DNA from 4 places in the Klebsiella sp. M041 genome. Region 3 is predicted to be linked to each of the others. Evidence: predicted binding sites of a transcription regulator. Region 3 holds the regulator's gene; each other region holds the start of a gene.
The links. The regulator PurR, encoded in region 3, represses purine synthesis genes. The targets are predictions, from matches to a motif close to CANGCAAACGTTTGCNTG.

Region 1: purT (formate-dependent phosphoribosylglycinamide formyltransferase) is a predicted target of PurR. The motif match lies at 1,357-1,374, and genes of this name have one in related genera.
Region 2: AC6CWS_RS03685 (NCS2 family permease) is a predicted target of PurR. The motif match lies at 1,445-1,462, and genes of this name have one in related genera.
Region 4: AC6CWS_RS03130 (nucleobase:cation symporter-2 family protein) is a predicted target of PurR. The motif match lies at 1,366-1,383, and genes of this name have one in related genera.

Annotation. Positions count from the first base shown of each region.
Region 1 is NZ_JCAXWU010000010.1:105,012-107,195, reverse strand. Features, by position in the region: gene AC6CWS_RS14920 (bifunctional 4-hydroxy-2-oxoglutarate aldolase/2-dehydro-3-deoxy-phosphogluconate aldolase) at 1-82, shown strand, start outside; gene purT (formate-dependent phosphoribosylglycinamide formyltransferase) at 139-1,317, opposite strand; gene AC6CWS_RS14910 (YebG family protein) at 1,453-1,800, shown strand; gene AC6CWS_RS14905 (tellurite resistance TerB family protein) at 2,034-2,184, shown strand, end outside.
Region 2 is NZ_JCAXWU010000002.1:345,233-347,416, forward strand. Features, by position in the region: gene AC6CWS_RS03685 (NCS2 family permease) at 5-1,342, opposite strand; gene yieH (6-phosphogluconate phosphatase) at 1,512-2,177, shown strand.
Region 3 is NZ_JCAXWU010000006.1:167,567-169,750, forward strand. Features, by position in the region: gene cydH (cytochrome bd-I oxidase subunit CydH) at 41-133, opposite strand; gene purR (HTH-type transcriptional repressor PurR) at 426-1,451, shown strand; gene punR (DNA-binding transcriptional activator PunR) at 1,470-2,184, opposite strand, start outside.
Region 4 is NZ_JCAXWU010000002.1:236,045-238,228, reverse strand. Features, by position in the region: gene AC6CWS_RS03130 (nucleobase:cation symporter-2 family protein) at 1-1,314, opposite strand, end outside; gene gltS (sodium/glutamate symporter) at 1,598-2,184, shown strand, end outside.

The DNA.
Region 1 (2,184 bases), on a different contig from region 3:
GGTGCCGGCCGACGCCCTGGAAGCTGGCGACTACGATCGCATCACCACCCTGGCGCGTGAAGCGGTGGAAGGCGCGAAGTAAACCGCGCCTCAAGGTCAACAACCCGGTCAGCGGCAACGCGACCGGGTTTTTTGTTTTTACCCTTCGACGATAACCGCCGCGGCGGCGGTTTTAGCCCGCGCTACGGCCTCTTCCACTGAATCGGCGACGGCGAGGGTCACCCCCAGACGACGAGTGCCGTCAATCTCCGGCTTGCCGAACAGACGCAGCTGCAGGCCCGCTCCGACGGCCGACTGCAGCTGGCCGAAGCTGACGTTCTGGCTGGTCAGCTGCGGAAGGATCACCGCGGAAGCGGCTGGGCCATACTGGCGGATGGCGCCGACGGGCAGCCCAAGAAAGGCGCGAACGTGCAGGGCGAACTCCGAGAGATCCTGCGAAATAAGCGTCACCATTCCGGTGTCGTGCGGGCGCGGGGAGACTTCGCTGAAGATCACCTCGTCGCCGCAAACGAACAGCTCCACGCCGAACAGGCCATGCCCCCCCAGCGCCAGCACCACCTTACGGGCAATATCCTGTGCGCGCTCAAGGGCCAGGTCGCTCATCTGCTGCGGCTGCCAGGATTCACGATAATCGCCATCTTCCTGACGATGGCCGACCGGGGCGCAGAAATGCACGCCATCGACGGCGCTGACGGTGAGCAGGGTGATTTCAAAGTCGAAATTCACCACCCCTTCGACGATCACCCGCCCGGCGCCGGCGCGGCCGCCCTGCTGGGCGTAGCGCCAGGCTTCGCTGAGCTGGTCAGCCGAGCGGATGAAGCTCTGGCCTTTGCCGGAGGAGCTCATCACCGGTTTAACGATGCACGGCAAGCCGATCTCCGCGACCGCCGCGCGGAAGGCGTCTTCACTGTCGGCGAAACGGTAGCTGGAGGTGGGGAGCTGCAGCTCTTCTGCCGCCAGACGGCGAATGCCTTCGCGGTTCATGGTGAGCTTCGCTGCCCGCGCCGTGGGGACCACTTTCTGCCCGGCCTGCTCCAGTTCGACCAGGGTATCGGTGGCGATAGCTTCGATCTCCGGCACGATGTAATCAGGTTTTTCCTGTTCGATCAGCGCGCGCAGGCTCTCGCCGTGCAGCATATTGATGACGTGGGCGCGGTGGGCGACCTGCATCGCCGGGGCATCGGGGTAGCGGTCGACGGCGATAGTTTCAATGCCCAGGCGCTGACATTCAATGGCGACTTCTTTACCCAGCTCGCCGGAGCCTAACAGCATAACTTTGGTGGCTGCCGGGCGCAGCGCGGTGCCTAATACAGTCATAACTCTCTTCCGCAGTAAAAAAAGATGCGGTCGATTATAAACGAAAACGTTTGCGTCTGTCTTTACGCGCGTGAGTTGAGTCCGGAAGGGAAATTTGCTATACTGTATAAAAATACAGTATTGAGAGGCTGCAGCATGGCGGTTGAAATTAAATATGTGGTGATCCGCGAAGGTGAGGAAAAAATGTCTTTTGCCAGCAAAAAAGAGGCCGACGCTTACGACAAAATGCTCGATCTGGCAGAGGTGCTGAATGACTGGCTGGTAGCATCGCCGCTGGAAATGGACGATGCCCAGCGCGATACCATGGCGATGTGGCTGGCGGAGCGTAAAGAGGCGCTGCAGCATATCCTGCGCGCCGGCAAACTGCCGGAGCAGGATGCGACTGCGCACGATGCGCCCGCGCCGTCAACGGACGCAGAGGCTTCCCCGGCGGAAGATACCGCCGCGCCGGCTGCCAAAACGCGGAAAGCCAAAGCGGCCTGATGGCTGGCTGGCTGGCTGGCTGGCTGGCTGGCTGGCTGGCTGGCTGGCTGGCTGGCTGGTCGGTTGGTCGGTTGGTCGGTTGGTCGGTTGGTCGGCTGGTCGGCTGGTCGGCTGGTCGGCTGAACCCGGTACCGCCGCCGCGCGCACCTTTGCGCATCTTTAGCCATATCTAACATTTCCTGACATCGCGTCGTTTAGGCTGATAACAGTGTTTGTCACCTGAGAGGAAAACCATGGCTAACTGGCTAAATCAACTGCAGTCGCTGCTCGGACAGCAGGGCGCGTCGCCGTCCGGCGAATCGTCAAAAGGAAGCGCCCTGCTGCCCGGCGCCATCGGCGGACTGGCAGGGCTGTTGGTGGCCAGCAAATCGTCACGCAAGCTGC
Region 2 (2,184 bases), on a different contig from region 3:
CGGATTAATGTGCATCGATAAAGACAATCTTCAGCACAAACAGCAGCGAGACGATAATGACGCAAGGGCTGAGGTCGCGCAGACGGCCGGTGCCAATTTTCATCACGCAGTAGGAGATAAAGCCCAGGGCAATGCCTTCGGTGATCGAGAAGCTAAACGGCATCATCACCGCGGTGATAAACGCCGGTACCGCTTCCGTCAGGTCATCCCACTTCACGCGCGCCAGGCTTGAGGTCATCAGCACGCCGACGTAAATCAGCGCGCCGGCGGCCGCATAGGCCGGAACCATCCCCGCCAGCGGAGAGAGGAAGATAACCAGCAGGAACAGGATACCGACGACCACAGCGGTCAGGCCGGTGCGCCCGCCCACGGAAACGCCGGAGGAGGATTCGATATACGCAGTTACCGACGAGGTGCCGATGAAGGAGCCTGCCACCGACGAGACGCTATCGACAAACAGCGCCTGCTTCATGCGCGGGAATTTACCGTTGGCGTCCGCCAGACCCGCTTTATCCGTCACGCCGATCAGCGTCCCGGAGGAGTCAAACAGGTTGACCAGCATAAAGGAGAAGATCACCCCGGCCAGGCCCAGATTCAGGGAGCCCGCCAGATCGACATGACCGATCACCGAAGTCACGCTCGGCGGCGCCGAGACGATTCCGGTGTAGTGTACATCACCCAGCATCCAGCCCAGCAGGGTGGTCACCACGATAGAGACCAGAACCGCGGCATGAATGTTGCGCGACGCCAGAATCGCGATGATAAAGAAGCCCAGCACGCCCAGCAGCACGCTGTGGGAGGTCAGATGACCAATGCTGACCAGCGTTTCCGGGTTTGCGACGATAACCCCGGCGTTCTTCAGGCCCATCATACCGATAAACAGACCGATACCGCTGGTGATGCCCACGCGCAGGCTCAGCGGAATATTGGCGATCATCCAGTAGCGTACGCGGAAGATCGTCAGCAGCAGCAGGCCGACGGCGCCCCAGAAAATCGCGCCCATCCCGACCTGCCACGGCAGGCCCATCGCCTGCACCACCACAAAGGCGAAAAAGGCGTTCAGGCCCATCGCCGGCGCCAGGGCGACCGGCAGGTTCGCGAACAGCCCCATCAGGATACTGCCGAAAGCGGCAATCAGACAGGTGGTCACAAACACGGCGCTGGTATCCATGCCCGCTACGCCAAGAATTTGTGGGTTAACAAAAACGATATACACCATCGTCAGGAACGTGGTGAAACCGGCGATGGCTTCCGTGCGCACCGTGGTGCCGTGCTCGCGCAGTTTAAATACGCGCTCCAGCAGACCCTGGCCAGAAGACTGGCTGGTTTGTTGTTGACTCATTATCGGTTTCCGAACGTAAGGAGGGAAAATTCGACGCTATCCTATACCAAATTACAGCACCAGGCGCGGTTGTATGGTAATTTTTTTCATTTATTTTGCTTATACGGCAACGATTGCGTCGCGGCATTGGACATGACGAAAACGTTAAACTTGTTAATATGGAATGGCTATGACTCAACCAGAAGCAGTATTTTTTGACTGTGACGGCACGCTGGTCGACAGCGAGGTGATTTGCTCCCGCGCCTACGTGCACATGTTCCAGGAATTTGGCATTACGCTGGAGCTGGCAGAGATTTTTAAGCGCTTCAAAGGCGTAAAGCTGTACGAAATAATCGACACCATCAACGCCGAGCATGGCGTTAACCTGCAAAAGGCCACTCTGGAGCCGATTTACCGTGCGGAAGTCGCCCGCCTGTTTGATAGCGAACTGGAGGTGATTGCCGGAGCCCAGGCGCTGCTGGATGCGGTAAGCGTCCCGATGTGCGTGGTTTCCAATGGCCCGGTCAGTAAGATGCAACACTCTCTCGGCCGCACCGGCCTGCTGCACCATTTCGCTGACCGGTTGTACAGCGGCTACGATATTCAGCGCTGGAAACCCGATCCGGCGCTGATGTTCCATGCCGCAAAGGCGATGAGCGTTAACGTTGAGAACTGTATTCTGGTTGATGATTCCAGGGCAGGTGCACAATCGGGAATAGCCGCCGGCATGGAGGTGTTCTACTTCTGCGCCGATCCGCACAACCCGCCCATCGATCATCCCAAAGTGACGACCTTTACCGATCTGGCTGCGCTGCCGGCATTGTGGAAAGCGCGCGGTTGGGATATCACTCGCTAGCCCCCGG
Region 3 (2,184 bases):
GGATACGGGGAGGAGGCCGCGCTCCTCCCTCATCGGAACATTAGTGCAGTATGGCGGTCAGGCTGAATGCGACGATCACGCCGAGGGCAATAATCGTGGTGATCAGCGAAAACTTTAAATTGGTATCCATCATTTTTCCCTCTTGTTATCCCCACACCAAAAGTGAGCTTGCTCATTTTTGCACAAAAAATCGCAAAAATCTTCCGGGATTTAGGGCGATGCACATTTTTGCTCTTCCACTTTGCCCCAAGATCGGACAAAATCCCACGCTAATTTAAAAGCGTATCGGCCATTGACCCCTTCCTGTCGTTCTGTGTCGTTTTCCCGACGTGATGCAATGTTGAAAATTGTATTCAGGGTGTGTGTAGGCAAACGTTTACGTATCGATGATCAGGCGATCAGGTCAAGGCATGGAGTGAGATGTAATGGCAACTATTAAAGATGTAGCGAAGCGCGCAAACGTTTCCACTACAACTGTATCACATGTAATTAACAAAACCCGTTTCGTTGCCGAAGAGACGCGCAATGCGGTATGGGCGGCGATTAAAGAGCTGCACTACTCGCCGAGCGCCGTGGCCCGCAGCCTGAAAGTCAATCATACAAAATCGATTGGCCTGCTGGCGACCAGTAGCGAAGCCGCCTATTTCGCTGAAATCATTGAGTCCGTTGAAAAGAGCTGCTTCCAGAAGGGCTATACCCTGATTCTCGGCAACGCCTGGAACGACCCGGAAAAACAGCGGGCCTATCTGTCGATGATGGCGCAAAAACGCGTCGACGGTCTGCTGGTGATGTGTTCCGAATACCCGGACTCCGTCCTGAGCATGCTGGAAGAGTATCGCCATATTCCGATGGTGGTGATGGACTGGGGCGAAGCAAAAGCTGACTTTACCGATGCGGTAATCGATAACGCCTTCCAGGGCGGGTATATCGCCGGACGTTACCTGATTGAACGCGGTCACCGCGAAATCGGCGTGATCCCGGGCCCGCTGGAGCGCAACACCGGCGCGGGGCGACTGGCCGGCTTCATGCAGGCGATGAAAGAGGCGCATATCAGCGTGCCGGAAAACTGGATTGTACAGGGCGACTTCGAGCCGGAGTCCGGCTACCGCGCCATGCAGCAGATCCTGAGCCAACAACACCGTCCAACGGCGGTCTTCTGCGGCGGCGACATTATGGCGATGGGCGCTATCTGCGCCGCGGATGAAATGGGGCTGCGCGTGCCGCAGGACATTTCGCTGATCGGTTATGATAATGTGCGCAACGCCCGCTATTTCAGCCCGGCGTTAACCACCATTCATCAGCCGAAAGATTCGCTGGGCGAAGCCGCGTTCAATATGCTGTTGGATCGTATCGTCAACAAGCGCGAAGAGTCGCAGTCTATTGAAGTGCACCCTCGGCTGGTCGAACGCCGCTCGGTGGCGGATGGCCCGTTTGTCGACTATCGTCGCTAAAGCACTGGCGGGCGCGGATCACTCCGGCGCCCGCAGCCACTCCCGATTCAGCGTGTCGCTGTCCCCCAGGTAGTCCAGCATCCAGTTTAACGCCGGCGAAGCATCATTCTGCTGCCAGGTCAGACAGCAGGCCGCATCCGGAAACGGATTTTCCAGCGCCAGCGCGGTCCACTCGCCGCGATCCACCCATGGCCGGGCGAAATGGCTTGGCACCATGCCGACGCAGAGTCCTGCCGACAGACAGGTTGCCGACGATTCCCAGTCGGGGACCACCACCCTCTTCTGGTTATCCAGCAGCCACGTTGTCCGTTTGGGCAACGAACGCGAGGTATCTTCCCGCACCAGCGACGGCCAGTTGCGCAGGACATCGTCGCTCAGCGGCCCCGCCATCTTCGCCAGCGGGTGATCGCTCGCCACCACGCAGTCCCAGCTCAGCATCCCCATATCGCGGAACGCATAGCGGCCCCCGACCGGAATAGAGCGCGTTGCGCCAATCGCCAGCTCCACGCGGCCGTCGGCCAGCGCATCCCATACGCCATTGAACACTTCCTGAAAAACGATCAGCTCGACGTCGGGAAAATGGCGATAGAAATCCACGATCATCTGGCGCATCCGCGCGGGTTTCACGATATCGTCCACCGCGATCGACAACTGCCCGCGCCAGCCGTTGGCAATTTGCTGGCACTGCTGGCGGGTGATCTGCATTTTTTTGATAACAGAGCGCCCTTCCTGT
Region 4 (2,184 bases), on a different contig from region 3:
ATTCTTCAGCCAGTCCGGCGCGAACTGCAGGATCAACGGCTGTTGCGACACGCCGAGGCCCACCGCCAGCGACAGGGCGATAATCAGGATCGCCCGGCGATTCAGCGGCTCGCGGGAGACGATGCGCACGCCGGACGCGGCGATGGTGCCGAACATCACCAGCGTGGCGCCGCCGAGCACCGGCTCAGGGATATGCTGTACGAAACCGCTCACCGCCGGGAACAGCCCGAGGACGATCAGCATCAGCGCTACCACAAAGCCGACGTAGCGGCTGGCGACGCCGGTCAGCTGGATCACGCCGTTGTTCTGGCCGAAGCAGGAGTTCGGGAAGGTGTTGAAGACCGCGGAAACAAAGGAGTTGAGGCCGTTAGCCAGCACGCCGCCTTTCAGACGTTTCATATACAGCGGACCGGAGACCGGCTGCTCGGAGACATCGGAGGTGGCGGTGATATCGCCGATGGTTTCCAGGGAGGTGATCATAAACACCAGCATCAGCGGCAGCAGCAGGCTCCAGTCGATGCCGAGGCCATAGTACAGCGGCGTCGGAACGGTGATGAGGCTGCTGTTGGTCGGGGCGGTGTTGGCCGGCAGCATATCGAGGAACCACGCCGCCAGATAGCCCGCCGCCATGGCAATCACCAGCGAAGCGATGCGCAAATAGGGATTACGCTGGCGGTTGAGAATGATGATCAGCGCCAGCACGATGCCCGCCAGCAGCAGGTTCTTCGGCGCGCCGAAGGTGTGGTCGGCCATCGCCGCGTAGCCGCCGCCGATGGAGGTCAATCCGACCTGAATCAGCGACAGGCCGATAATCATCACCACCACGCCGGAGACCAGCGGGGTAATGATGCGGCGCGCCAGATGCAGGACGCGGGAGAGAACCATTTCCGTGCAGCTGGCCAGCATCAGGGTGCCGAACAGGGCGGCCATCATTGTCGGGACGTCGGCGCCGCCGGTTTTCAGCGCGGTGCCGCCCATGATGAGTGGGGCGACAAAGTTGAAGCTGGTGCCCTGGATGGAGAGCAGTCCGGAACCGACCGGGCCCCAGGCTTTGATCTGAATAATGGAGGCCACGCCCGAGGCGAACAGCGACATGCTGATGATATGTTGGGTATCTTGCGCCGGGAGACCGAGAGCCTGGCAGATTAACAGCGCCGGGGTGATCACCGCGACAAACATCGCCAGCAGGTGCTGGAAGGCGGCGAACAGGGTTTGCGGTAGCGGTGGGCGATCTTCGAGGCGGTAGATTAATTCGCTGGCTGGTTTATGCGCAACCGGTTGCGCATTTTCTGACTCTGCGGTGTTAACGGACATCACAAGCAATCCCAAGGTGGCAAAGCGGGAATTTTATCGGACTGTAGACCAAAAGCAAACGTTTGCCAGCGTTTGCCCATAAAAATTTATGCAGTGAATATGCGCAACGAGATAATTAACATTTTGTATGCTAAATCGCATCATTCAGGATACAAAATATGTTTTTCTGTCATTTTTTCCGCCGTTCTGCGTAAAATCCCCCTCTGACTCCTCATGATGAGAAGCTAAAGACACCAGGAATATCGTCGCGTGTGAATGGATCATGCGCCATAAGGAGCTTTTTATGTTTCATCTCGATACCTTATCGACGCTCGTTGCCGCAACGCTTGTGCTGTTACTCGGCAGAAAACTCGTCCAAACCGTTCCCCTCCTCAAGCAATACACCATTCCTGAACCTGTTGCCGGCGGTCTGCTGGTGGCGCTGGCGCTGCTGGTGCTAAAAAAAAGTATGGATATCGAAATTGATTTCGATATGAGCCTCAAAGATCCGCTGATGCTGGCGTTCTTCGCCACCATCGGGCTTAACGCCAACCTCGCCAGCCTGCGGGCGGGCGGCAAGGTGCTGGGTACCTTTCTGATTGTGGTGGTTGGTCTGCTGCTGCTGCAGAACGCCCTCGGTATCGGCATGGCGAAGCTGCTGGGGCTGGATCCGCTGATGGGTCTGCTGGCCGGCACTATCACCCTTTCCGGCGGCCACGGCACCGGCGCGGCGTGGAGCAAGCTGTTCATTGAGCGCTATGGTTTTGCCAATGCCACGGAGGTGGCGATGGCCTGCGCGACCTTCGGCCTGGTGCTCGGCGGTCTGATCGGCGGCCCGGTGGCGCGTTACCTGGTGAAGCACTCTTCCTCTCCTGACGGGACGCCGGACGA